3 regions of the Antarctobacter heliothermus genome follow, and region 2 is predicted to be linked to each of the others. Evidence: riboswitches for the same ligand, from Rfam matches in the RefSeq annotation. Region 2 holds a riboswitch; each other region holds the start of a gene.
What was found. Region 2 has a riboswitch for cobalamin ahead of ANTHELSMS3_RS12500 (DUF1636 family protein). Riboswitches for the same ligand answer to the same signal wherever they lie in the genome.

Region 1 (9,390 bases), 1.1 Mb from region 2:
GGCGTTCTGGTTGATCTGCACGAGGTCGCCATAATCCGGGTCGCCCTGATCGTGGCGCAAGAGCAACAGATCGCAATGCCCTGAAATTGCGGTCAGCAGGTTGTTAAAGTCATGCGCAACGCCACCCGCAAGCTGTCCGATGGCTTGCATTTTCTGGCTTTGGACAAATTGCGCCTCCAGAGTTTTCAACTCTGTCGCGTCGTTCAACACGGCGATCAGCGCGGTTTCCCCCTCTTCGATCACGCGGTTGAGGGTGACCTGAACAAAAACCTCTCGGTCGGCGCGGGTCAGGCGCAGGAATTCGGACCGGTGCAGGCCACGGCCATCGGCGGCCTCTCGCAACCAGTCCTTGATGGCACGGCCCAAGCCCTCCATGTGTTCTGCCACATGCCCCGGCTCTCCTTGGCCAAGGTTCAACAGCCGCCGCGCCTCGGGGTTGGCGCGCATGACCGCGCCGTCCGGTGCCACCTTGAGCAAAGGCACTGGAAGCCCGTCGAAACTGCCCATAAGGTCCTGACGGCCCGCATCCTCGGCGATCGGCGACAGTACAAGCTCTTGTCGCCCGCCGCCGATATCCGCGCTGTGAACCAGCACACTTTGTCCTGCGTGGCTACCTTTGAGGCAATGGACACCGTCGGTGCGCAAAGGCAGATCGGCAAAGATGTCGTCCAGCCGCTTGACCCGCTGCCCCACCAGTTCACGCGCGACCGGGTTCATGTACAGAACCGCCCCATTGCGCCCCAGTGAAATCACCGCAAGATCGGCCCGCGTGCGTCCGCCCGCACGCTGAGACTCATTCTCCAGCCGCCAGAGCATGACGTCGGCATGGAAGGCGCGCACATAAATGCGGTATCCTTCGGAGTGGCTGGTCACATCCTCGACCGCCGCGCCCTCACGCAGTGCTTTTTGCTGCATCCGGTAAACGATGCCTTCGGAACTGGCGAACACATCCCGTAACAACGCCGAAAGACGGTCTTCATCCTTGCAGGCGAACCGGTTCCGCGCGGCCTGATTGGCACGCAAAACAACCCCCTCAGCATCGGTGAGAAAGCAGAACGCAGGCTCCGTCTCGACAAAATCGGCCAATTGCGCCACGCGCCGTTGCATCCGCCCGCCCGTGATCCGATCGACCACCAGCCAGACCACGGCCAGACAGCCAAATGCCCCGGTTGCGGCCAATGCGACCACTTCGACCGTGCGGACCTCGGCGATTTGCGACACCATCAGCGATAAGGTGGCAAGCACCACCAAGGTCGCTGCGCCCAGCACAGGGGACAGTCCGCCCTGGCGCTTGCGCGCAATATCGATTGTCGCCTCCACGCCATCCCCCGAAATCACGAATCATTGCCTACGAGTATGCCCATCAACTCCGTTAAGAGCACGTTAACCGTCCAGAGATTTCGCGTCAAAGTTGTGGACTTGTGTCATCGCTCATTCGAAAAACGGCAACAAAAAATCCATCCCCCCCGTCCGACGGCAGGAATTGGCGCTGCATTTCGATCCGCCATCCTGGGGCACGCGCCAGAAAGGCGCGCACCTGCTCGGCATTTTCCTCTCCAAGGACGGAGCAGGTCGCATAGGCCAGGCATCCCCCCGGCGCGACAAGCCGCGCAGCTTGGTCGAGGATGCCTGCCTGAATCGCGCACAACTCTGACAGCCGCGCTTGAGTCAGTCGCCACTTGCCCTCGGGCGCGCGTCGCCATGCCCCGCTGCCGGAACAGGGCACATCACAGAACACAAGGTCGTAGGATCCACGCGGTTTTTGAACGATGCGAACATCCGCCCCAGCCCGGTCCGCGCGAGCGGGCAGATCGACCATCCGCTGCGGCGCGGCGTCATGGGCGTCGACTCTACCGCCCGCGAGGCGGGCCGCCATCGCTAACGCCTTGCCGCCCCCACCCGCACAATAGTCCAGCACTGACAAACCGGGCCGCAGGGGCAGCGCGTCCACCACCGCTTGGCTAGCCGCGTCCTGCAATTCTACCGCACCCGAAAGATAGGCGTCGCTGCGAGCAATTGCCCGCGCTCCTTCGGACACGCGCAGCGCCGTCGGTGACAGTGAATGCGGCGCGGCAATGATGCCATCTTGGGCCAACCGTGCCATTGCCTGACTGACCGTGCCCCAAAGTACATTGACCCGCAGAAATACATCCGCCCGAGACCGCAACGCCAACGCCGTCTCGTCGGCCGCCTCTCCCAAACTGTCGCGAAACCGCGTCGCCAGCCAGTCGGGCAAATCCAGCGCCTCGTTGCCCGTTGGAGCACGGCCAGCGCCACGTTCGGCATCGCTCAACTCTGCCGGAGCATGGCCCTGGCCGGTAAAGAGCGTCTCGGGATCGTCGCCGCGCAGGCGCAGCACCCCCAACATACGGGCCCGGCCACTCTCACCGCCGCCCTGCACCGCCGCCGACCGCCAGCACCGCAGCGCGTCAAACACTAGGTCGCGCACCGCCGCGCGATCCTTTGATCCGGCATAGCGCGACGTCCTGCCCCATGTCGTCAGCACCTGTTCGGCTGGGCGTCCCGAGGACATTTGATCGAGCAAATCAATAGCGGCCTGAACGCGGGCAGCAGGGGTCATGGGCAGGTCTCCGGGGCGGCAAGATGCGGCCTGCCTAACGCAGTGTGCCCGATTTGACGAGACCTGACACCAGCCCCTTGGCGCTGGACACCAATTGCGGCTAGGGTCGCGCCGAAGCGATGAACCCGGAGGTTTCAGTGGGCATCTCGATCGACTGTCTGGTCGACAACCACAGCGCCATCGGCGAAGGAGCCGTCTGGGACGTGAACACGCAACGGCTCTGGTGGGTCGATATTCCCGTCGGGCTGGTCCATTGTACCGACGTGACGTGCGGCACAACCGAAACCCGCACTGTCGGGGAACCCGTCGGCTGCCTTGCCCTGCGCGAACAGAGTGGTCTGGTCCTTGCCACCAGCAAAGGTTTCAAGGTGTTGGACTGGGACAGCGGCGCGCTATCCCCGATCGCCGACCCAGAGGCGCATCTGCCAGGCAACCGGTTCAACGACGGCCAGACTGACCCGGCAGGCCGGTTCTGGGCCGGCACCATGCACGATCCCATCGCACCCGAAGAACCGCCCTCCGGTACCTTTTACCGGCTGGATGCCGATCATTCGGTCACAGCCTGGCGCAGCGTGTTCTATACTTGCAACGGACTAGCCTTTTCACCTGATGGCACGCGCATGTATTTTTCGGACAGCTTCCCGGCGGTCCGAAACATCTACGTCTGCGACTATGATCTGGACAGCGGAACACCCGGCCCGCCAGAGTTGTTCTTTGACACCCGTGACGTGGCCGGGAGGCCGGATGGCGGCACGGTGGACGCCGACGGCTGCTATTGGCAGGCGGGCGTTGGAGGATGGCAGCTATACCGGATCACACCGGATGGGCGACTTGACCAAACCATTGACCTGCCAATTGAACGCCCCTCGCGTCCGATGTTCGGCGGTCCAAACCTGGACACTCTCTATTTGACCACCCTCGGCGCGGGCGTTACCCCGGGCACCGAACAGCCGCAGGCCGGAGGGCTTTTTGCAATCACCGGGCTTGGCGTACAAGGCGTTCCCCAGACCCGTTTTCCCGGCTGACAGACCAGACACAAAGGATACTCCATGCACCCGACCTCCAAGATGAACCGCCTTCTGATCACCGGTGCCGCCGGTGGGCTGGGCCATGCGCTACGCTCGCGGCTGTCGCATCTGGCCCACACGATCCGCCTGTCCGACGTTGCCGATCTGGGCGACGCCGCCCCGCATGAGGAGATCGTCCCCTGCGATCTGGCCGATAAGGCCGCCGTCGACGCGCTGGTCGAAGGCTGCGACGGCATCGTGCATTTCGGCGGAAAATCAATCGAAGGCACTTGGGAAGTGATCCGCGACTCCAATATCGAAGGGGTCTACAACCTCTACGAGGCCGCCCGCAAACACGGCCACCCGCGCATCGTCTTTGCCTCATCGAACCACGCAGTCGGCTTTTACCGTCAGGATCAAGTCATCGACAACACGGTCTACCCGCAACCTGATGGGCTCTACGGTGTCTCAAAGGTCTTCGGAGAGATGATGGCATCCGCCTATTGGAACAAGTTCGGACAGGAAACGGCCGTGGTGCGGATCGGGTCGTCCTTTGACGAACCGAAAACCCACCGAATGCTGTCCTCCTGGATGTCCTACGGCGATTTCGTCTCACTGATCGAACGGGTCTTTGACGTGCCGCGCTTGGGATGTCCGGTAATCTATGGCGTCTCGGACAACGATACCGTCTGGTGGGACAACACCAAGGTCGCGTGGTTGGGCTGGCGTCCGCAGGACAACTCGGAAACCTTCCGCGCCAAATTGGATGCCTCAGAGGCAAAATTCCCGGGCGACGCGCCCGACGTCGTCTATCAGGGCGGATCCTTTACCGCCGATGGCATCCACGAGAAATAGCACAGAAGGCCGCCGGAAACGCCCTGATTTCAGCATCTTGCGCGCGACCGTTGAGGTGATTCCGGCGCACCATTCTGTCATCGACCGCTCACCAAGGACCTGTTCTTAGGTGGGTCCGAAAGCAAAGAACACGCCGTGGGCGTCACCCAATGGTGAGAAACAGAATCAGAAAACGGGTTGGCGGGCGGGCGATGGGCCCCCAAAGGGGCCCGAGTCCCGTCCCCAACCCGCGCATCAGGAACGCATGATCACCCGATCCGATAGTTCGGCGACTCGCGGGTGATCTGCACATCGTGCACATGGCTTTCCTTCAGGCCCGCGCCGGTGATCCGTACAAAGCTGCAATTTCGGCGCATCTCTTCAACCGTGGCGCAGCCAGTGTACCCCATGGCCGCGCGCAAACCGCCCACGAGTTGGTGGATCACCGTGCCTGCCGGGCCTTTGTACGGCACCTGGCCCTCGATCCCTTCGGGAACTAGCTTGTCACTGGCCGCATCCTTCTGGAAATACCGGTCGGCAGAGCCGCGCGCCATGGCGCCCATGGACCCCATGCCGCGGTACGCCTTGAACGACCGCCCTTGATACAGGATCACTTCGCCCGGGCTTTCATCGGTGCCTGCGATCATGCTGCCCACCATGGCACAGCTGGCCCCGGCTGCGATGGCCTTGGCGAAATCGCCGGAAAACTTGATGCCGCCATCGGCAATCACCGGCACGTCCCCTGCCGCGCGCGCGCAATCCATAACTGCGGTCAGCTGTGGCACACCCACGCCTGCCACCATCCGCGTGGTGCAGATCGACCCCGGGCCGATGCCTACCTTGATCGCATCCGCCCCCGCACCGATCAGCGCCTTGGTCGCCTCGGCCGTGGCGACGTTACCCGCAATCACCTGCACATGGTTCGACAGCCGCTTGACCCGCTCCACGGCTTCCAGCACCCCGGCCGAATGGCCGTGCGCCGTGTCCACCACGATGATGTCAACCTGTGCATCAATCAATGCCTCAGACCGCTCAAACCCGCTGTCGCCCACGCCGGATGCGGCCGCCACGCGCAGTCGCCCCAGCCCGTCTTTACAGGCGGTCGGGTTCAGCACCGCTTGTTCGGTGTCCTTTAGCGTCAGCAGGCCGGTCAACTTGCCTGTCGCATCGGTCACAAGCAGCTTTTCGATACGCCGCGCCTTCATCAGATTGATCGCTTCCTGACGGTCAGCGGGTTCCGTCAGGATGGCCAGGTTTTCGCGGGTCATCATGGCCTGAACCGTCGTCGCATCGTTTTCGGCAAAGCGCATGTCGCGGTTGGTGACGATGCCCAGAACACGGTGATTTTCGTCAATCACCGGAAAACCAGTGAACCCGTACCGTTCGGTCAGCAACCGTGCGTCGCCCAAAGTCTGGTTGGGCCGCAGCGTGACCGGGTTGTAAACAATCCCGCTTTCAAAGCGTTTGACCCGGCGCACTTCGCGCGCCTGTTCCTCAATCCCGAGGTTTTTGTGGATCACACCCATGCCGCCTGCCTGCGCCATCGTAATGGCCATACGGCTTTCGGTCACTGTGTCCATTGCGGAACTCAGCAGCGGGATATTAAGGGCGATGGAATTGGTGACCTTGGTCCGCGTGTCAGCGGTGGACGGCAACACGCTTGAGGCCGCAGGAACAAGCAGAACGTCATCGAAGGTCAAAGCCTCGCGAATCTCCATGGGGGCACTCCTTGGGAGGGATCGGTTGGCGCGTCCCTATCGCATGGGCGGCAGGGAAAGGAAAGCCCGCGCAGTGCCACGCCTCATACATCTCGTTCGACAGGGGCATTTGATTGCCAGTGGTCGTCCATAATCAGATCATCCAGGGACAGCTTGTGCCGCCAACCCCGTGCCTGCAATTCCGGTTGGGTAAAGCATTCGTCGATGTGCCCGACGCACAGATAGGCCACCACTTCGACCGTGTCTGGCAAACTCAGCAAACCGCGCAAGTCCTCTTGCCGAAAGATACTGACCCAGCCAACGCCCAGTCCTTCTGCCCGCGCCGCAAGCCACAGGTTCTGCACCGCGCAGACCGTGGAATACAGATCCATGTCGCGGTTATGGGTGCGCCCCAACACCACCTTTCCGCCGCGCGAACGGTCACAGGTTACAGCTATGTTCAGTGGTGATTTCAGAATACCTTCGAGCTTCAACCCCGCGTATTTATTTCGCTTTTCACCATCGAACATGGCTTGCGCCTCGGCATTTGCCTCTGCAAAGGCCGCGTGTACCGCCTGCCGCCGCGCGGCATTACGGATGAGGATAAAATTCCACGGCTGCATAAACCCGACCGACGGCGCAGCATGGGCGGCCTCTAACACCCGGCGCAGCATGTCAGGAGCGATCGGATCCGGCAGGAACTCATTGCGCACATCGCGGCGCGCATTGATGACATCGTACAGCGCCCGGCGTTCGGCTGGCGTGAATTGGCGCGCCCTTTCGGGAGCGATCAGGGGATCGGACATGTGCGGCCTCGCAAGTGACTGCGACCAGACGCTTTCCAGGCGTTGGTCCATGTCGTCAGGCCGGTCTTCTGGCTTGGGATCTGTCGAAACGCACACCTTCCCGGGAAAGCCCAGTGGCACTTGTGCGTTCCGTCCCCCTTACAGCGGCGGGCCCGCGCTGGAGTTAAACCAGCTTCCCGATTCTCCCCGTAGCAGGGCACCTGACGGCGGCAGATTGCTGTGAAACGGCAAACGCGACAACCCGCGATCCGTCTTCATTGGCAAAAGCAGGCGCCCAATGTCGCGCCTGCTTTTGTTCGGACAACTTAAGGTGCTCAGTCGTCTTTGGCCCCCATCGCCTTGATTGCATTTCCAATTGCCTCAACCGACCACGCGAAATCCACATCCAGGGCCGTGTCAAAAACCCAGTAATCCCGGGGCACATAGAAATTGGCCGCATAGTTGGATCCGCGCCCGCCCCAGGCCGCAAGGCCATGACAGGTCATGCAGTTGGTCTGGATTCCCATGTCCGTGGTCGTGGTTGTCCACGCCCCCTTGCCATCCGGGGTCTGGACCGTTTCCATGATCGAAATAATCGGCGTGCCAAAGCCCGCCTCAAGATAGGGGTTGAACGCTGTTACCAATTCTCCGACGTTCTTGCCGCCCACCAGCGGCTGTGCCGGAACCAGCATCGAATAGGCCGGGGCCATAGCGTAATGCGCAGCCTGCGACGTAAGGGGCGAAGGACGCGCCGCTGCAATCGCCGCGCTGGAGGGGGTATTGGGGTGCGCGGCATCCGCCTCCCACCAGAAAGTCTGCCATGTCCACTGTGTCGTCTCGCGTGAGGTGACATGCATCGCCACCAGCAACGCAATCGCCGGGCCATCGCCGCCGATTTCCTCGGTCTCGCCGGTGGTCTTGTTCACAAAGGCGGCATTCTGCGCCTTGAGATCCACGGCGATAAAATCGTCGATGGAATAGATGTTGCCGGCACCGGGGCTTTTGCAATTCACATCCACGCCGGTTGAGGTGGTTGGCCCTTTCAGGTCCATGTCGACGTAGACGCATTGCTGCCACAGCGTTTCGGGATAGCCGCCCTCTTTCATGTCAGGCGTCCAGTTGGTCAAATCTGGAACACCGGGCCACGCGGTAAAGGCATAGAGCTTGCGCGTCCGTCCATCCGCATCGGTCCAATCCGTCAGCCGCTCCTCGGTGATCAGCTTGTAGACCGGTTTGACGTTCACCGCATTGTCGGGGAACTGCACCTTGTCGCCATCGGCCAGCAACCTGTCCAGCACCTCGGGCTTGCCCGTCCCGGTTTCCAGCAAATAAGAGGCAGACGGTGGGCTGTAGGCCACGTTCTCCAGCACGTCAGCGTTTACGATGATCCCGGCAGCATTGGCCTTGGGCTCTGTTCCGTCCTTCTTTTCAGAGGCGGCATCGGCCAGAAACCCGTCCACCAGACCGTGCCGGAACATCTGCGAGGATTCGCCCAGCTGAAAATGGCTCTGTGGCTCTTTGCCGGTAAAGACCGCAATGACATTCGCCTTGGTCAGCCAGGTTTGATAGGTCACGCGGGCAAAAGCCCCCTCACCGTCGACCGGATTGGTCAGGCCCGCCCATATGCCCCAGGCATGGCCGTGGATGGCCGCACTGTTCTGCGGCTGTGCATAGATCCAGGAATTGATCTCTTCCTCAGCGGTGGGAAAGACGATCCCGGGTGCCGGTTCTGCGGGCATGTCCACCCCGAAATCCTGCGCCCCTGCTGCCAGCGGCAAGAAAGCCAATAGCCCTGCCTTTACTCCAAAATAACGCATCCCTGTTTCCTTTCCCAAACTCATCGCACGCTCCAAGTGACGTTACGTTACCCAACGTAAGGAGGAAAACAAAGATCATCATTCAACTTTTACGGTAAAAACGTGCTTGACATACCGCCCCTCTTGCCGCGCCTGGGGCACTCGGCAGGCTGTGCCCTACGATGAAGTGCGCACATTGCCCCACGGATACGACAGCGGCCGCCTGAACCGGCCTGCTACCGGCATCTGCACTATTGCCGCGCGTCCTATCAGCCGAACTGAACCGCATTGGACGCCGATGCCGCCAATCTTGGCGCGCCATGCGATGCGGGCACACAGTGGCGTGCCGACGCGCGATTTGGCCCACGCGGTGTGTGTGAGGCGTCTACCCTGTTCAGTTTCGGCCACGCGGCGGCCTATGAGCATGAGAATGACGTCACCTACCTTAAGGGAGTGCGCGCTGCGGACATGGGCGATGCCAAAATTGTCCACACGGACACACTGACCAGCCACGCCAATATCCGCCGGGGGATCGAGGCGGCACTGATTGCGGGCGCCCTACCCGTTACCACCCGCGGCGACCATTCCGATATTATTCCATGTTGTGAGGACTATGAGGGCCGCGCGCCGTTTCACATACTCCAGATCGACGCGCATCTGGATTTCGTCGACGAACGCCACGGCGTCACC
Region 2 (9,390 bases):
GCGCGGGTCAGCGTTGCGGCCAGTGGCGCGTTGCACCGCACTGTAAATCGCGCCGCGCGCCGTCCAAGGCCAAGGTCAAAGCGCGGACCACCTGCATCGCGTGTCAGCAGGGCCGCATCATCCGGCCCAAGGGCGGTCAGCGCGGCGGGCGCGTCGCGTATGGCGCGACCCACCGGGACGGCCAGCGCGATCAGCGTGGGTGCATCTGGGCGGTCAATCTCAAACGCGGTCAGGTAGCGGGCGGCCTCCAGCCTCAGTGCCGCGTCGCGCAGCGTCAAATTCAGTGCGCCGTCGCCGATCTGCACCGTGCAGGGCGTACCGGGCAGGCGGACCAACTCCCCGCTTGCGCCCCAGACGCCCGCGATCAGGCGTGCGCCCTCATCGCTGAGACGGCGCGCAGTTTCTGCCAGCAGGGTATCGCCCTGCCATGACAGACGGCGGGTCTTCAGCCCCAATCTTGCTGCGCGGGCGGGCAGATCTGCCCAGGCCGCCGACCGAAACCCCTCGGACGCGCTGCCCCAACCGGCGATCTCATCCAGACTGCGGGCGCAGCCGGTGCACAGTTGCGATGCCTCGTCGATCACGCAGCGCGCGATGCAGGGGCTGGCGGGCGGAAGGCGGTCGATACGGCTCATGGCCTTAGAACTCCACGCCTTTCTGCGCTTTCACCCCGTCACGGAACGGATGCTTCAGCAAGGTCATCTCTGTGACCAGATCGGCGGCCTCGATCAATTCGGGCTTCGCGTTGCGGCCCGTCAGGCAGACGTGGGTCATGTGCGGTTTCTGCGTCAGCAGGAAATCCACCACCTCATCAATATCAAGGTAGTCATTGCGCAGGGCGATATTGATCTCATCCAGAAGGACAAACTGGATGTCGGGGTCAAGGATCTGAGCCTTGGCAATCTCCCATCCGTTTTGCGCGGCAGCAATATCGCGGTCGCGGTCCTGCGTTTCCCAGGTAAAGCCCTCTCCCGTGACAAACAGCCGACATTCGTCGACAAACCGCTCGCGCAGGAACGTGGCCTCGCCGGTGGCGCGCGCCCCTTTGATGAACTGCACCACGGCGCAGGGCATCTGGTGCGCGATGCACCGCATGATCATTCCGAACCCGGCAGAGGATTTGCCCTTGCCCTTGCCGGTGTTGACGATGATCAGACCTTTTTCTTCGGTCTTGGTCTTCATCATCTCGTCGCGGGCGGCCTTGATGCGGCGCATCTTTTCGGTGTGGCGGGCGGTGGTGTCGTCCATGTTGCGTCTCCGGAAGCTCGGGGTTGGGCAGGCATGGCATTGCATGTGGGCATCGTCAATGCGGCTATGATCGGTGGGCGCGAGCTCTGCGAGCGATTGACAAGCGGATCAGAAGGGCGCACCACGCCTGCCACGATGGTTCCCCGGGCCCGCCCGGGGAGGAAAACAGGGAACGCGGTTCAAACCCGTGGCTGCCCCCGCAACTGTAAGCGGTGAGCGTTCTTGCAATGTGCCACTGGCCGGATCGGCCGGGAAGGCGCGAGAGCGCATCGACCCGCGAGCCAGGAGACCTGCCATCGGAGAGGTGAAACTGTGGACCGGGCGGGGTGCCCCGGAGGAGGTCGTGATGAATTCGAACCTGAAATCCTGCGGGCCGCGAAAGGCCACGCCATGAACGCGCCGGTGGAACTGCTGGTCTGCGTGAAATGTCGGCGCGGTGAAGAAATCCCCGATGAGGGCGTGCGGCCGGGCCAGCGCCTGCATGACGCCATCGCCGCGCGCGATCTTCCCGAGGGCGTGACCCTGACCCCGGTCGAATGCCTGCAAAACTGCGATTCAGGTTGCTCTGTCGCCATGCGCGGCGGTCCGGCGCGCTGGACCTATGTCTACGGAAACCTGCTTGAAACGTCGCATCCGGACCTGCTGGTCGAGGGGGTCACGCTGTATCATGCCGCCAGCGACGGGGTGATCCCGTGGCGCGCGCGGCCCGAACATTTCAAACGCAATTGCATCGCGCGCATCCCGCCCGAGCAGACCGACACGCCCGAAGAGGACAAGACATGACCGATCTCGCCAAACTTCCCGTCACAGTGATCACCGGCTTTCTCGGTTCGGGCAAGACCACGCTGATTTCGCACCTGATCCAGAACCCTGGCGGCAAGCGGTTGGCCGTGGTGGTCAATGAGTTCGGCGATGTCGGCGTGGACGGTGAGATCCTCAAAGGCTGTGCCATTCCCGACTGCCCGGCAGAGAACATCATGGAACTGGCCAACGGGTGCATTTGCTGCACCGTGGCGGATGATTTCATCCCGACGATCGAGGCGCTGATGGCGCTGAACCCGCGCCCGGAACACATCCTGATCGAAACATCCGGGCTGGCGCTGCCGAAACCGCTGCTCAAGGCGTTCGACTGGCCGGATATCCGGTCCAAGATTACCGTCGACGGGGTGATCGCGCTTGCCGATGCCGAAGCAGTGGCCTCTGGTCGGTTTGCGCCGGACGTGGCACGGGTCGACGCGCAGCGGTTGGCAGATGATAGCATCGACCACGAAACCCCACTTTCCGAAGTATTTGAGGATCAAATCGCCTGCGCGGACATCATTTTGTTGACCAAACCCGATCTTGCAGGGCCTGAGGGCGTGGCGCGGGCCAAGGCGCTCATCGCCGCCGAGGCACCACGCCCGTTGCCGGTGATCGAGGTCGCCGAGGGGGTGATCGACCCGCGCGTGATCCTGGGTCTGGAGGCGGCGGCAGAGGACGACATGGATGCGCGGCCCTCACATCACGACGCCCATGACGATCACGAACACGATGATTTCGAAAGCATCGTGGTGGACCTGCCCGAGGTTGACGATCCCGCCACGTTGGTCGCTGCAATCGAACGTCTGGCAAAAGAGCTGAACATCCTGCGGGTCAAAGGCTATGCTGCCGTGAAGGGCAAGCCGATGCGTCTGCTGGTGCAGGCCGTCGGCGCGCGGGTGCGGCATCAGTACGACCGCCCGTGGAAGCCGGATGAGGCGCGGGTCACCCGCGTGGTGGTCATTGCCGAACATGACGATGTGAAACCCGACGCCATCCGCGCCATCCTCGGCGCGGCCCCGGTGGCCGCAGAATAAGGGGCGGGCCACCGAGCACCGCATCCGCTATGCACGTCATCTTTCGCGAAAGCCACGGTCTGGAAGAGACCGAGACACCAACCGACCTGGCCCAGAGCCCGGCGGAACTGGTGGTCTTGTCTCTTTCCGATTCCGATCTGGGCGCTTTCGCTGCCGGGTGGGAGCGGGGCGGCGGTCGCGAAGGGCGAATGCCGACGCTGCGGTTGGCCAATATTGTGGCGCTGAAACACCCGCTGTCTGTGGATACTTATATTGAGCAGACGCTTGCGGGGACCAAGGGCATCCTGATCCGGCTGATCGGTGGCGTGCCGTATTGGCCCTACGGCATCCAGCAGATCGCGGCTTTGGCGCAGGAGCGGGGGATTGCCCTTGCCGTCCTGCCCGCCGATGGGCGTGCCGATGTGCGGCTGGATGAGGTATCTACCCTGCCAGTTTCGACACTGCGGCGATTGCAGCACCTTTGCGACGCGGGCGGTGCCGTGGCAGCACAGGCGGCGCTGGCACAGATGGCGCTGGCGGCGGGGCTGTATGCCGGGCCGGTGCGCGGTACGAAACATGTGCCAGAGGTTGGCGCGTGGCTGCCAGAACACGGGGTTTGCTGTCCGGTGCTGGCGCATGTGTCGCCTGAGAAAAAGCCACTGGTGCTGGTTGTTTTCTATCGCTCCTACCTCGTGGCGGCGGACCTCGCCCCGGTTGAGGCTTTGTGCGCGGCGTTGCGTGCGCGGGGATTTGACGTTTTTGGCCTGTTCGCCCCGTCGCTGAAGGCGCCGGGGGCGGCGGCATGGGTGGCGCGTCAGATCGCGCATCTGGCCCCTGCGGCAATCGTCAACGCCACCTCCTTTTCCGGGCGCGGCGCGCAGGGCACCTCGCCACTAGACGCGGGCGGTGTGCCGGTCTTTCAGGTGGCGCTGGCCACCTCGACACGGACCGCTTGGGCCGAGGCTGACCGTGGTTTGTCGCCCGCCGATCTGGCGATGCATGTTGTGCTGCCAGAGGTGGACGGGCGGTTGTTTGCCGGGGTGACATCCTTCAAGGAACCGCAGGAGCGGGATCCGGATCTGCAGTTTGCCCGCGTCGCCCATGTGCCGGATGCGGAGCGTATTGCGGCGGCGGCAGAGCGCGTGGCGCGTTGGGTTCGTCTGGCAGCCACACCTGCTTCGGAACGCCGTCTGGCGTTGGTGCTGTCGACCTATCCGGGGCGGGACTGGAACATGGCGCATGCGGTGGGTCTGGATGCGCTGGCATCGGCCAAGGCCATTCTCGAGGATCTGTCAGAGGCGGGGTACGCGGTCGAACCTGACCTATCTGCGGAGGCGCTGAGTGCCGCGCGGTTGAGATGGCCCTTGACCGCCTACAAGGCTGCTTTGCAACGCCTTCCCAAAGGGTTGCAGGATGATCTTGAGACGGCTTGGGGGGCAGCGGAGACGGACCCGGACTGTGTCGATGGGGCGTTTTCCTTTCGGGCGCTCCGCCGGGGCTCTGCCGTTGTGGCGTTGCAGCCTGAACGTGGGTCGCTCGCACAGCGCGACGACGATTACCACGATCTGGCGCGCGTGCCGCGCCATGCCTACGTCGCTTTTTACCTGTGGTTGCACGGCGAGACCGATGCGTTGATCCACGTCGGCGCACATGGGACGTTGGAGTGGCTTCCGGGAAAATCTGTCGCTTTGTCAGAAGCTTGCTGGCCAGAGGCGTTATGCGGGCAGATGCCGATTATCTACCCGTTCATCGTCAACGACCCGGGTGAGGCGGCGCAGGCCAAGCGGCGGATCGGGGCGATGACGCTGGGCCATGTGCCGCCGCCGCTGCGCGAGGCGGGTGTACCAGAGCGCCTGTTGCGGCTTGAGGCGTTGCTGGACGAATTCTCAAACGCGGATGGGTTGGACCCAAGGCGGCGAGGTCGGTTGATGCAGGACATCAGGGATGAAGCGCAAGCTGTTGGTGTTGAAGATGATTTGGGGGTTGAAACGGCATCCTGTCCAGCAGAGGCGATCACCCGGATCGACAGGTTTGTCTGCGACGTCAAGGAAAGCCAGTTTGGCGACGGCCTGCATGTCTGGGGCCGGAGTTCCGATGTTTCGCCGGAAAATCGCCCCGTCTTCGATGTCGCGCCATCGGCTCTGGCAGAACGGCGCGCTCTGTTGGATGCACTGGACGGGCGGCGGATTGCCTCCGGTCCGTCGGGGTCGCCGTACCGGGGCCGCACCGATGTTCTACCAACGGGGCGCAACCTGTATACCACCGATCCGCGGTCTGTGCCCACGCGCAGCGCCCATGCGCAGGGTGTGCGGTTGGCCGAGGAACTGGTGCGGCGTCACCTGCAGGATGAGGGCGACTGGCCGCGCGGGTTGATCGTGGATCTTTGGGGATCGGCGACCATGCGCACGGCGGGTGAGGAGTTTGCCATGGCCTTGCACCTGCTGGGCGTGCGCCCGGTCTGGGATGCGGGCAGCGAACGGGTCAACGGGATAGAGGTGCTGCCCATCGCGGAACTGGATCGTCCCCGGATTGACGTGACCCTGCGGGTGTCCGGCCTGTTCCGCGACGTATTCCCGACGCTGTCGGTGTTGTTCGGGCAAGCCGTTCAGGCGCTTGCGCAACGCGATGAAGCACCGGACTGGAACCCCTTTGTCGGAAAGGCGGGTGCACGGGTCTATGGCCCGGCTCCGGGTAGTTTCGGCGTCGGGATTGGCGCGCAGATCGGCGACTATTCCGACGAGGCCCGGCAGGCGGCGGGTGAGGCATGGCTGTCGGCGTCAAGCTGGGCCTATGATGACGGCGCGGGGCAGCGCGATGAGGACGGCCTGCGCGACCGGGTGCGGCAAGCCGACAGTTTTGTCCACCTTCAGGATTTGCCCGAATCCGATCTGCTGCTGGCTGAGGATTACGCCAGCCATGAGGCGGGTTTTGCCGCCGCGCAGGGCGTGACCGGCGGGCACGCCGCGCTGTATCACCTTGACATCACCGACCCGGACAGGCCGCGCGCGCGCGGCTTGACAGAGGAACTCGCCCGCGTCGTGCAGGGGCGCGCTGCCAATCCTGCGTGGATCGGCGGGATGCAGCGGCACGGCTTTCGAGGCGCGGCAGAGATTGCTGCCACTCTGGAGAACATGGCCGCCTTTGCGCAACTGGCCGATGTGGTGCCCGGGCATCTGTTCGATCTCTATTTTGATGCGACAGTGGGGAATGCAGAGGTGAGCGATTTCCTTGCCGATGCAAACCCCGAGGCATTGGCCGCGATGCGCGCCCGCTTTGCCGCATTGCACGAGGCGGGTCTGTGGCAAACGCGACGAAACTCTATCCTTGCGGCATTGGAGGCAGCGCAGTGAGCGCGCCGCAGGTCAAGGGCTGGTGCCCGGGCGCCTTCCGCCCAATGATGTCTGGCGATGGTCTGGTGGTGCGGGTGCGTCCGCCGTTGGGAGAGGTCAGCGCGGATCAGGCCACAGGACTGGCCGATCTGGCCGAACGACACGGCAGCGGCGTGATAGAGGCGACGGCGCGGGCCAACCTGCAACTGCGCGGTGTGACCGAGGCCGCCTATCCGGCGTTGATGCGGGATCTGCGCGCGTTGGCCCTGTTGGGCGATGCGGATAGCGAGGCACGGCGCAATCTGGTGCTGGACCCGTTTCATGCGCCGGGAACACAGTTGATTGCGCGCGGTCTGCTGGGCGGGCTGTCCAGCGACGAGTTTTCTGCGTTGCCCGGCAAGTTCGGTTTTGTAATCGACCCCGGCACGCCCCGGCGGTTGGCCGGGATCAGTGGCGACATTCGGATCGAGGGGGCGGCAGAGGGCATGATCCTGCGCGCCGATGGCTGTGCCTCCGGGCGTTTGGTGGCGGACGCGGAAGAGGCCGTTGCGCTGGCGCTGGATCTGGCACGCTGGTTCCTGAGCAGTGGCGGCGTGGGAGTGGATGGACGCGGGCGCATGGCGCGGCATTTGGACAGTGGACACGCCTTGCCCGATGCACTGACCGGAGACGTCAAACCAACTGCCGTCGCGCCAGAGCCGCAGCCGGGCCCACAAGGCACCGGGGTGTGTGTCGCCGCCGGGTTTGGCCAGTTCACTGCCGATGCCCTGCGCACTTTGGCCGTCTGTGGCGATGTGATCCGCGTGACGCCGTACCGGATGCTCTATCTGCCCACGGTCAGGATCTTACCCGACCACCCCGATTTGATCCTTGACCCGCAAGACCCGCTGCGCCGGGTACAGGCCTGCACCGGCATGCCCGGCTGTCCGCAGGCCACCGTGACAACCCGCGACCTCGCGCGCCGCCTTGCACCCCGTATCCCCGAAGGCCATCACTGGCACGTCTCTGGCTGTGCCAAGGGCTGTGCCTATCCGCGTGGCGCGGACCTCACCGTGGTCGGGCGCAACGGCGCATTCGACCTTGTCAAGCAAGGGACCCCGTGGGATGACCCCATCCGCCGCGGGCTCAGCCCTTCGGAAATCGATACAGAAATCAGGCCCTGACCCTATGCCCTATAGTTACGAAAAAGACGGCGCGGCGATCTACAAGGAAAGCTTTTCCACCATCCGGTCAGAGGCCGATCTGGACCGCTTTGCCCCTGAAGAGGAACAGGTGGTGGTGCGGATGATCCATGCGGCTGGCCTTGTCGGGCTGGAACGGGACGTCAAGGTCTCACCCGGTATGGTGGCCGCCGCGCGTGCGGCGCTGGACAAAGGCGCGCCGATCTTTTGTGACGCCTACATGGTGTCCGAGGGCGTGACCCGCAAACGTCTGCCGGCAGACAATGACGTGATCTGCACCCTGCGCGACCCGTCCGTGCCAGATCTGGCCGCCGATATGGGCACCACCCGGTCCGCCGCGGCGCTGGAACTGTGGCGGCCCCGTCTGGAAGGCGCGCTGGTGGCCATCGGCAACGCGCCCACCGCGCTGTTTCACTTGCTGGAAATGTTAGAGGATCCCGACTGTCCGCGCCCTGCGGCCATCATTGGCTGCCCGGTGGGCTTTGTCGGCGCACGGGAATCAAAGGATGCGCTTTGGGAGGCGCAGCCGGTGCCGTCGCTGATCGTTGAGGGACGGTTGGGCGGCAGTGCCATCACCGTCGCCGCCATCAACGCCATCGCGAGCCGCGCAGAATGAGGGGCGGGACGGTCTACGGAACCGGCCTTGGCCCCGGTGATCCCGAACTGATGAGCGTGCGCGCCGACAGGTTGGTGCGCCGCACACGCCACATCGCCTATTTCCGCAAGGCCGGGCGGGCGGGCCGTGCGCGTGGCATCGTCAACGGCATGCTGCGTGAAGACGTGGTGGAATTCGCCATGGAGTACCCGGTCACCACCGAAATCCCGCTGAGCGACCCGCGCTACAATGACATCCTGTCGGCCTTCTACGGTGACTGCGTCGCGCACCTCAAGGCGCTGGTGGCTGCGGGGGAGGACGTGGTGGTGCTTTGTGAGGGCGATCCGTTTTTCTATGGCTCCTTCATGCATCTCTATACCCGCCTGCGCGGCGAGGTGCCGGTGCAGGTGGTGCCTGCAATCACCGGCATGTCAGCGGCTTGGACCGCGACGGGTGAGCCCATCACATGGGGCGATGATGTCCTGAGCGTACTGATGGCGACCCTGCCAGAGGACGAACTGGCCGCGCGTATGGCGGATGCCGACGCGCTGGTGGTGATGAAGATCGGACGGAATATGCCACGCGTGCGCGCCGCATTGGAAAAGGCGGGCAAACTGGACCGCGCTTGGTTGGTGGAATGCGCCAGCATGGATGGGCAGGCGGTGATGAAACTGACCGACGCGGATGAGCGTGTCTCGCCCTATTTCTCCATCGTGATGGTCCACGGTCAGGGGCGGCGACCATGAGTGGCTGGGTCGTGATCGCGGGCCTTGGGCCGGGGGATGAGGCGCTGGTCACGCCCGAGGTGACGGCGGCGCTGAGTGAGGCGACCGACATCGTCGGCTACATTCCTTACGTCCGCCGGATCGCGCCCCGCGAAGGGCTGCGTCTGCACGAAAGTGACAACCGGGTCGAACTGGACCGTTCCCGTCATGCGCTGGAGATGGCGGCAGAGGGGCGACGTGTGGTTGTGGTCTCCTCCGGCGATCCGGGTGTCTTTGCCATGGCCTCGGCGGTGTTCGAGGCGGTGGAGGCGGGGCCATCAGAGTGGCGCGCGCTGGAGATCCGCGTGTTGCCGGGGATTACCGCAATGCTGGCGGCGGCGGCGCGCGCGGGGGCTCCGCTGGGCCATGACTTTTGCGCGATCAACCTCAGCGATAATCTCAAACCTTGGTCGCTGATCGAAAAGCGCCTGCGGCTGGCGGCAGAGGCGGATTTCGCAA
Region 3 (9,390 bases), on a different replicon from region 2:
TGGCTGGCCGAGTTGGGCAACCCCTACAGCGCCATCGGCTCTGACCTTGATGGGCGGGCGGGTATCGAATGGGGCATTTCCGGCGTTCCGGAAACCTTCATCGTCGGCGGCGACGGCACGGTGCTGTATCGCTATGTCGGGCCGATCGTGGGCGAGGACGCAGTGGCGAAATTCACGCTTGCCCTGCAGCAAGCACAAGGCGACCTGTCATGAAGGCGGTGGTCATCGCGGCGCTTCTGGCGCTGTTGCCCATACTCGCACTGGCTGTAGAGCCGGACGAAATCCTTGCCGATCCGGCGCTTGAGGCGCGCGCCCGAGTGATCTCCAAGCAGCTGCGCTGCGTGGTCTGCCAGAACCAGGACATCGACAGTTCGAATGCCGGGGTGGCGCGGGATTTGCGACTGCTCGTGCGTGAACGGCTGACCGCGGGCGACAGCAACGCGGAGGTAATCGACTATATCCACGCGCGGTTTGGCGATTTCGTGTTGCTAAAACCGCCTTTCACACGCCGGACTGTGGTGCTGTGGCTTGCACCACTTGTCCTGATCGGTGCGGCGCTGCTGGCCGGAGGGCTCAGTATTGGCCGGGCCCGACGCGGGCGCGCAGACGCGCCGCTCGATCCGGAAGACGAGGCGCGCATTGCAGCGGCCATGGATCGATATGGACAGGAGGGATCGGAATGATCTGGGGTATTTTCGCCGCCATGGCGCTTGGGGGGTTGACCATCGCGCTGCTTCCAATTCGGCGGGCAGGAGCGTCACTGATCCAGCGTGCCGACGCAGTTCCGGCGGTTCTTGTCGACCAGCTCGAAGAGGTCGACCGCGACATGGCGCGCGGTCTAGTCTCTGCACCCGAGGCCGACGCTGCAAGGCGGGAAATCCGCCGCCGCATGGCGCAGGTCCTGCGGTGCACAGACCAACAGTCCGTCGCGACGTCGGGTGGGCGCGGAGCGCTGATCCTTGCGGCAGTCTTTGTCCCTGTTATGGCTTTTGGCTACTACGCGGTTGCCGGAGCGCCGGATGTGCCAGCAGCGGCGTTTGCCGACCGAGCTGACGATCGCGCCGACGCGCGCCGGATTGCCGAGCTGGCAGGGCAATTGCGCGACAAGCTGATGGCCGAACCCGATGGCGGCCCGACCGAGGGCTGGATGATGCTGGGGCAGACCTATGCGCGCATGGGCCAGTTCGACGAGGCGGTCGAGGCCTTCCGGACGGCCTCTGCCCGCGACGACGCGGAGTCGGCAACATGGTCGATGCTGGCTGAGGCGATGATCCGGGCCAATGACGGGACCGTCACGCCGGACGCGGTGTCTGCGTTGGACAGGGCGCTGACGCTCGACCCGCTTAATCCGGCGGCGGCGTTCTACCTGGCGATTGCGGACGCGCAGGCGGGGGATACCGCGGCGGCCCATGACCGCCTGACCGCGCGACTGGCCGAGACGCCGGGATACCAGCCTTGGATGGACACCTATATCGCGCAGGCCAATGCGTTTGGGGAGACACTCGGGCGGGCGGCCCTCGCGGCGCGTGCGCCTGTCGCCCCCGGCCCCAGCGCCGCCGATGTCGCCGCCGCGCAAGCGATGAGCGACGGGGACAGGGCGGCTTTCATCCGGTCCATGGTGGATCGTCTTGCGACCCGGCTTCAGGACGAACCGGACGACGTGGGCGGATGGCTGCGGCTGGCGAATGCCTTTGGCGTGCTGCATGAGATGGGCAAGGCGCGGGAGGCTTATCTTCGCGCGGATGCGCTGTTGCCTGAGGGTGATCCGCGCAAGGCTGACGTGCGGGCGAGCATCGCAGGCCTGGATAAGCCGTGATCAGTCCAGGGTGCCGGGTCGCCATGTCCATCGTAGACCATCATGTGCCAGGTGGATCGGGACGAGCGGCTGGATATCCAGCCGCAATCCGGCAATTGGCGGCAGGTCCAGCGCGCTGACAAGGACCGCGCGCAGCACGATCGGGGTCGCCAAGGCCACCACGCGATTTGCAGGGCAGGAGGCCATCTGGTCCAGCCAAGATCGCACGGCTGTGCAGAGGTCGATCAGTGACGTACCCCCGTCGGGACGCATCTCAGGATCACGGGTCCAAAGCGAAAGCGATTCGGGATCGCTGGCTGCGATTTCGTCCAGGGTCATGTCGGGCCAGCGTCGGAAATCCTGCGCGCCGAGCGCCGGGCAGTCGTTCGGCTGCATCCCGAGCGCGAGGGCTACCGCGCTGGTTCCCGGCGCGGTCCAGCAAACGCTGCCACGAAGCCGGTCAGAAAGGGTACGCGCCCGCTGCAACTGCGCAGCACTCAATTCCGCGGCAAGGCGAAAGGGGTGATGTACAGACATGGGAGCGGCAACAAGGATCAGGCGCATAGTGGAACTTTCGAACAGGTGAAGAGAGAAACCGTTGGCATGAGAGCGCAGTTTGACCTAGTGCTTAAGTGTAGGGGAACACGGAAGCCGGTGAGAATCCGGAACGGTCGCGCCACTGTGATCGCGCATGCGTAAGTCAGACACGGGTCCCCGGGAATACTCATGACGCGTCATCAAAAGGAGTGCCAAATGACTGTCGCAACCCGTCCCGCCGTTTCTAGCGATCTTCCCGCCATCCCGCTGCGGGACATTGCCCCTTGGGCGGCCCTGGCTTCGCTGTTGGCTGTCTTGGTGGTCTATTTCGTCGGTGCAGAACAGGGCGCATGGTCCGTTTTCCACGGGACAGACGTGCATGAATTCGTGCATGATGCGCGCCACCTTCTTGGCTTTCCCTGCCACTAAGATACAGGCATGACACGTCTTCTTGTGTTCGGCCTGCTGGCCGGGTTGCTGGCGTCCGTGGTGACGTTCGGCGTGGCGCGACTCGTTGGAGAACCCGCGCTGGACGCGGCCATCGCCCTAGAAGTCGCCGACAGTCACGCCCACGCGGCTGATACACCGAATCATCCCGATGCGGTTGGCATGTCGCGCCGCTTGCAAGCTGGGCCGGGATTGTTCGTCGGTCTTGCGGCTATCGGTGCGGCCTTGGGCGGGATCCTGGCGATCAGCTTTGCTGTGGCGCGGGGACGGTTCCTGCATGGATCGACACGAGCCACGGTGGGCTGGATCACGGCGTTGGGATTCGCCGCGGTGATCGTCGTTCCCATGCTGAAGTTTCCGGGGAATCCGCCCGCAGTAGGCAACTCCGAAACGATCGGGGCACGCACGCTGGCTTATTTCGCCTTTCTGGCCCTGTCGCTGGCAACGCTCGGGTTTGCCGTCTCGGCGGTGAAAGGCGTCCCTTCCCGGCACCGCAAGATGCTGATCGGGGCCGCAATCTATGCTGGAGTCATGACCGGGGCAGCAATCGTGCTGCCCTCGTTCCACGAGGTGGATCCGGCTTTTCCGGGTGATGTGCTCTGGCAATTTCGTGCATCGACGCTGGCGGTGCAGGCGACGCTTTGGGCCAGCACGGCAATCGTTTTTTGTTGGCTGGTCGGACGGTACGGCCAATCCGTTTGACGGGCGGGGGATAGGTGTAACGTTGTTGAAAACTGATCGAGAGCCTTCAGCAAGGATTGTTCGGTCAGAATTTCCGACAGGACAATGCCCTCTGGCGCGTCGGGTCCATAAACCGCGTTGAAGGGGATGCCGTAACGGTCAAAGCTTTCGAGATAGCAGGAAGTCGCATCGTGCGGGCACGTCCAGTCGGCCTGCATCAGGGTGATGCCGTCGGCGGACAATGCCGCGCGCATAGGGTCTCGTTCCAACACCAGCGCCTTGTTGGCCTTGCAGGTCAGGCACCAGTCCGAGGTGACATTGACAAAGACGACCTGCCCGTTCGACACAAGCCGCGCGATCTCGGCGCGGACAAAGCTTTGCCAGGTAAGAGCGCCGCTGTTCGGCGCGTGGACACCAAGGGGGCGGCCACCAGCGCCAGCCCGGCCAGCAGCGCCGCGCCGGACAGGCGCGGACCCAGGGACAGGCGGCTGAGTAACAGCAGCCCTGTCACCCTACATTGCGATGCAGACACACAGGCTTGGGAGATCTCTGTAGCCCATGACCGCCTGACCGCGCGACTGGACGAGACGCCGGGATATCAGCGCTGGATGGATACCTATATCGCGCAGGCCAATGCGTATGGGGAGACGCTCGGCCGGGCGCCCATCGCGTCGCGTGCTCCGGTCGCCCTGGCCCCAGTGCCGCCGATATCGCCGCCGCACAGGAGATGAGCGAAGGCGACAGGTCGGCTTTCATCCAGTCCATGGTGGATCGCCTCGCGATCCGGCTTTAGGATGAACCGGACGATGTGGACGGATTGCTGCGGCTGGCGAATGCCTATGGCGTGCTGCATGAGATGGACAAGGCACGGGAGGCGTATCTTCGCACGGATGCGCTGCTGCCTGAGGGTGATCCGCGCAAGGCTGACGTGCGGGCGAAACTGGCGCAAATCGGGCGAGAATGAAGTCAGCCGATCCGGCGCAACAGGCTGTATTGGAAGGCCTGCTGCGTGCCTTTCGGGGTGACGTGCAGGTGGCGGCGATGCGCCACCAGCACGAATCCTTCGGCCAAAAGCGCCGCAATATCCTCGGGGCTGTAGCGGGCGACCGGCAGTCCGCTGCACCGTTCCGGCCCGTCCGGCGCGAAAGTGGCTATGATGGCATGGCCATCGATCCGGACGGCGCGTGTCAGGTTTTCGATATAGGCGGCCCTGTCGGATGGAGCGGTGAGAAAGTGAAACACCGCCCTGTCATGCCACAGGTCGTATGTTCGCGTTGGGGACCAGCTGGTGATGTCCTGGCAAAGCCATGTCACGCTGCGCCCGGAGGACCCGAGTCGATCGCGCGCGGCATCCAAGGCCACATGCGACAGGTCCAGAACTGTCACATCGCGCAACCCCATCGCCAGCACTGTGTCCGTGAAACGGGACATTCCGCCGCCAATGTCGATCACCGATGCGCCGGCGGTGATCCCGGCCATCCGGATCAGGTTGAGCGAGACGGCCGGGTCGTCCTGATGCCAGCTAAGGCGGGTCTCGGGAGTTTTGCCATAGACGGTGTCCCAGTGTTCTTTTCGGTCGACCGACATGGCCATGCCCTCTGACGCGGAATTGCAGACCAACTATAGCTCGAACACATTCGGAAAATAAAATGATTCCACGTCAGTCCGGCAAGGCTGCCTGATCGAGAGCCTTCAGCACGGATTGGGTCGTCAGGAGTTCCGACAGGACGATACCCTCAGGCGCGGCCGGTCCATAGACCGCGTTGAAGGGGATGCCGTAGCGGTCAAAGCTTTCGAGATAGCGCGAGATGGCGTCGTCCGGGCGCGTCCAGTCGGCCTGCATCAGCGTGATTCCATCGGCGGATAACGCAGTGCGCACGGGGTCGCGTTCCAGCACCAACGCCTTGTTAGCCTTGCAGGTCAGGCACCAATCCGCGGTGACATCGACAAAGACGACCTTTCCGTTCGACACCTGCCGCGCGATCTCGGCGCGGGCAAAGCTTTGCCACGCCAGCGCGCCGTTGGTCGGCACGGGGGTGGCTTCGGGCGCGGACACCATGTGGGCGGCCACCAGAGCCAGCCCGGCCAGCAGCGCAGCGCTGGACAGGCGCCGACCCGGTGACATCCGTTTGAGTGATAGCAGCCCCGTAACCGCCATTGCCAATGCCAGCACGATCAGCGCGGTCCGCGCCCCTGCGACGCCGCTCATGACCCAGACCAGCCATCCAAGGGTGGCCAGCAGCATCAGCCCCAGCCCCGCCTTGACCAGCAGCATCCAGCGCCCAGGCTTAGGGAGGCGCGTCACCATCCCCGGCCACGCGGCGACCAGAAGGTAGGGCAGCGCCAGTCCCAGCCCCAGCGCCATAAAGACCACTGCGATATCCAGGCCCCTTCCGGCCAATGCAAAGGCGATGGCGGTGCCCAGCAGGGGCGCTGAACAGGGCGTCGCCATGACCGCCGCGAAGAGGCCGGTGGCGAAATCTCCGCCGCCGCTATTGGCCATGCGCGTCTGAAGCCGCGACGGCAGGGAGATTTCGAACGCGCCCAGCAGGTTGCCGGTAAAGACCGTCATGACAACGATCAGCACCGCAAGGAAGACAGGGTTCTGAAACTGCACGCCCCAGCCCACGGACACGCCCGCCCATTTCAACCCATACAGAACCGCCGCAAGCCCCCACATGAAGGTGATGACCCCGGCGGCGGCCGCCAGAAAACCGCGGCGGATGCGCGGGCCATCCTGCGGATCGTGGCGCAGGACAGTCGAGAGCTTGATCGATAGGACAGGCAGCACGCAGGGCATTGCGTTCAGGATCAGGCCACCAAGGAAGGCCAGCGCGGCGATTCCGACCAGCTTCCCCGCCCTGGTCCGCTGCGTCGCCAGACGGAAGGGCGGCGCAGGGGCGCGCGTCACCGATGTCGTGGGCACCGTATAGGCGCCATCGGCCCCGTCGGTCACGGTAATCAGCGGTGCCTCGGACGGGACGGAGGACAGGATCGGAAGCTGCGCCCAAAGCAGGCTTCCGTCATCGCCCAGCCGTATGTCAGGTGCACCGAAGGCGACGCCATCACCGGCCTCGGGGAAGATGTCGGGCGCGTCGAAGGCTTTGGTGCTGCGCAGCGCGATGGTCAGGCTGCGCGCAGCGTCATCCACATGGAATTGCGCTGAGGTGATCCGGGCGACAGGGGCCTCTTGCGGGACCTTGTCCACGAAACGCCCGATCCGGTCTGCAGAGGTCTGATCGATGCCGCTGCCCTGCGGCAGGTCGAGCGTCAGGACGAAATCCTCGGGCACGCAGATCTCGGAACAGACCAGCAGCGACACGGCGGCGTGCAGCCGGGTTGCGACGCCGGGCTGTTTCAGCGTGATCCGCAAGGGGAACACGACCTCGCCATGATAGCCGAAATTCTGGATGCCGAAGGAAGTGAAGCGTTCCGGCGCGGGCCATTGGAAATCGATCTCGGCGATGTTGGTCGAGCCGGACCAGTCGACGCGGGGCGGTGTGCCGACCTCGCCCGGTGTGTGCCAGTAGGTCTTCCATCCTTCCGCCATGTTCAGGTCCAACCCGGCGGCGAGGGTTCGTGATCCGGGCGCGACACCGTTCTGCGCGGTGATCAGCCGGGCAACGACAGGGGTCGAGCGGTGGCTGTCGGACGTGGCGGCAAAGGTCTCGGTTGCAATCAGAGACAGAGCGGCCAGCAGCACGGCAAGGCATGTCTTCAGGGGAAGGGTCGTCACGTCAGTTTCCCGTGTTCAAGACAAATCCGATGCGACCGTCCGTGCAGCTCAACTGCGCGACGCCGGGCGAAGATGTATCGACGACACGGCAGCCGGGCGGAAGCAACTCCGCGACCGCGTCACGCCCCTGAGTCGACAGGGCTGAGGGCGACCGCAGACAGTCACTGAGTGTGGCCGAACAGCCTGACAGGACCGCCATGGCCCCAAGCGCAAAGACGCGTAGGGTCAAGTGCCTCAGGCCTCTTCGGGGCGGCTTTCCTGGCGCGCCTCGGATTTGGCAGTGTCGTGACCGTGGCACGATTTGCCCATCATCTTGTGCATCACTAGGTGCGCGCCGACACACAGCATCAACGGCGCAAAGGTCAGCGCGTTCGATCCCAGCCCGGACAGCGTGCCCCCGCCGATGAAATACCCGGCTATCGGCAGCAGCATCACGGCGCAGCAGGCCATCATGACCCAATGCATCAGTTTCCCTGCGCCCTTGCCAGAGTGTCCATCATCCTTCATCGCCCGATCCTTTCGCGGTGACAGCGAGAGCGGTTATGGCCCCCTCCTGCAACGGAAGGTCAAGGATACAAACAGATACATTTCTCTGGCCCTGCTGCGATTGATGTGTGCGGCCCGGCCTGTATCTATCATCGCCAAAGCTGACAAAGGATCCGACCATGACAAGACAGGCATCGACACGCCGTGCTGTTCTGCGCGCGGCCGTGGCTTCGGCCGGGCTGATCGCCATGCCCGGCATTCTGCGCGCGGCGGGGGATGTGCAGCGGCGCAACATCTCGGCGTTTCGTACCCACGATTGGCGCGACCACTTCGAACGCCTCGGCAAAGGCATCATCATCGCCGACACCGCCAGCATGATGCTTCAACACTGGACCACAGAGGGTGAGATGCGGCTCTACCCTACGTCTGTCCCGCTGACGGACGAGTTGACCAAACGCGGCTACACCGAGGTCGTTGAAAAGCGCAAGAATCCTGGTTGGGCACCGACCCCGTCGATGCGCGAGCGCAACCCCGAATGGCCCGCCTATGTCGAGGGCGGAGATCCGACTAATCCCCTGGGAACACGGGCGTTGTACCTTTCGTGGACCTATTACCGGATTCATGGCACGCAGGACACGCGCAAGATCGGGCGCAAGTCTTCGAACGGCTGCATCGGCCTCTACAATCGGCAGATCGAAGAGGTATACGACCGCGCGCCCATCGGCACGCAGGTCAAGTTGATCTGAATTCATTCAAGGCAGGAAAGACAAGATGGATAAGTTGATCGGCCTGTTCGGAGTCGTGCTTATCGGTGGGATTGCGGCACTGGGATGGCAGATGTTCTCGCCCGCCGCGGCGCCTCAGGGACATTCCATGGTGTCGCCGGATACCGCCGCCATCCCCGAAGGCGCGCTGATTGCCGAGATCTCACTGCCGGATGACCTGTCGGCCAATGCCAAGCTGGGCAAAACCATATTCGAGGCGGCCTGCGCCAAGTGTCACGGAAAGAATGCTGCCGGTCAGAACGGTATCGCACCGCCTCTGGTCCACAAGATCTACGAGCCAAGTCACCACTCGGACATGGCTTTCGTGTTGGCGGCGCAGAATGGCGTGCGGTCACATCACTGGAGTTTCGGCGACATGCCCAGCGTCGAGGGCGTGACCCAAGGCGACGTCAAGATGATCGTGGCCTATGTGCGTGAATTGCAGCGGGCGAACGGGATTAATTGATGCCGGTTCGATCAGGACTTCGGCTGTGTCTCGTCCTACTTTGCGGGTTGGTTTTGGCGTCGCTCGGCGTGACAGAGTTTGGCCCACATCCTGAAAGCACCAGGATCGCTGCCGTCGACGATCATAACCACGAACCCGAGGCGCAGGGCCATTGCCACCCCGGCATCGACTGTGCCGCACCGGTGATCTTCATCGCAACGCCCCTGCCAGAGGTCACTTTGGCCTGCCTCGACGCTCCGTGCCAGTCAGAGGCGCGGATGGACAAAGGTTGGCGCTTTACCGATGATCCGCCGCCGCCGCGAACACTTGTCTGATGACTCAGCTGAAAACATGATCAACGGAGACATGAGACAATGAAGAAAACGACCCTGACAGCCGCTATCCTGATTGCCGGCACCACCGTCGCTGCACTTGCACACGGCGGCGCAACCGGCATCGTCAAAGAGCGCATGGAGGCCATGATGGCAATGGGCAAGGC

Region 1: it holds a riboswitch for cobalamin, as region 2 does, so the genes downstream of both, bluB (5,6-dimethylbenzimidazole synthase) here and ANTHELSMS3_RS12500 (DUF1636 family protein) in region 2, are expected to answer to the same signal.
Region 3: it holds a riboswitch for cobalamin, as region 2 does, so the genes downstream of both, ANTHELSMS3_RS23795 (CbtB domain-containing protein) here and ANTHELSMS3_RS12500 (DUF1636 family protein) in region 2, are expected to answer to the same signal.

The regions. Positions count from the first base shown of each region.
Region 1 is NZ_CP022540.1:3,695,504-3,704,893, forward strand. Features, by position in the region: gene ANTHELSMS3_RS17535 (ATP-binding protein) at 1-1,320, opposite strand, end outside; gene ANTHELSMS3_RS17540 (RsmB/NOP family class I SAM-dependent RNA methyltransferase) at 1,406-2,581, opposite strand; gene ANTHELSMS3_RS17545 (SMP-30/gluconolactonase/LRE family protein) at 2,719-3,606, shown strand; gene ANTHELSMS3_RS17550 (NAD-dependent epimerase/dehydratase family protein) at 3,631-4,443, shown strand; gene guaB (IMP dehydrogenase) at 4,692-6,140, opposite strand; gene bluB (5,6-dimethylbenzimidazole synthase) at 6,224-6,925, opposite strand; cobalamin riboswitch at 6,967-7,144, opposite strand; gene ANTHELSMS3_RS17565 (hypothetical protein) at 7,240-8,721, opposite strand; partial or broken gene ANTHELSMS3_RS17570 (arginase family protein) at 8,897-9,390, shown strand, end outside.
Region 2 is NZ_CP022540.1:2,616,062-2,625,451, forward strand. Features, by position in the region: gene ANTHELSMS3_RS12490 (DUF1289 domain-containing protein) at 1-635, opposite strand, end outside; gene cobO (cob(I)yrinic acid a,c-diamide adenosyltransferase) at 640-1,248, opposite strand; cobalamin riboswitch at 1,368-1,560, shown strand; gene ANTHELSMS3_RS12500 (DUF1636 family protein) at 1,639-2,031, shown strand; gene cobW (cobalamin biosynthesis protein CobW) at 2,028-3,083, shown strand; gene cobN (cobaltochelatase subunit CobN) at 3,113-6,412, shown strand; gene ANTHELSMS3_RS12515 (hypothetical protein) at 6,409-7,554, shown strand; gene ANTHELSMS3_RS12520 (precorrin-8X methylmutase) at 7,559-8,188, shown strand; gene ANTHELSMS3_RS12525 (precorrin-2 C(20)-methyltransferase) at 8,185-8,913, shown strand; gene cobJ (precorrin-3B C(17)-methyltransferase) at 8,910-9,390, shown strand, end outside.
Region 3 is NZ_CP022541.1:256,532-265,921, forward strand. Features, by position in the region: gene ANTHELSMS3_RS23775 (DsbE family thiol:disulfide interchange protein) at 1-213, shown strand, start outside; gene ANTHELSMS3_RS23780 (cytochrome c-type biogenesis protein) at 210-683, shown strand; gene ccmI (c-type cytochrome biogenesis protein CcmI) at 680-1,816, shown strand; gene ANTHELSMS3_RS23790 (histidine phosphatase family protein) at 1,817-2,359, opposite strand; cobalamin riboswitch at 2,392-2,525, shown strand; gene ANTHELSMS3_RS23795 (CbtB domain-containing protein) at 2,549-2,761, shown strand; gene ANTHELSMS3_RS23800 (CbtA family protein) at 2,771-3,481, shown strand; partial or broken gene ANTHELSMS3_RS26170 (thioredoxin family protein) at 3,643-3,807, opposite strand; gene ANTHELSMS3_RS25715 (hypothetical protein) at 4,269-4,424, shown strand; gene ANTHELSMS3_RS23815 (class I SAM-dependent methyltransferase) at 4,427-5,047, opposite strand; gene ANTHELSMS3_RS23820 (protein-disulfide reductase DsbD family protein) at 5,121-7,196, opposite strand; gene ANTHELSMS3_RS23825 (DUF2933 domain-containing protein) at 7,431-7,703, opposite strand; gene ANTHELSMS3_RS23830 (L,D-transpeptidase) at 7,862-8,428, shown strand; gene ANTHELSMS3_RS23835 (c-type cytochrome) at 8,454-8,912, shown strand; gene ANTHELSMS3_RS23840 (hypothetical protein) at 8,912-9,226, shown strand; gene ANTHELSMS3_RS23845 (c-type cytochrome) at 9,266-9,390, shown strand, end outside.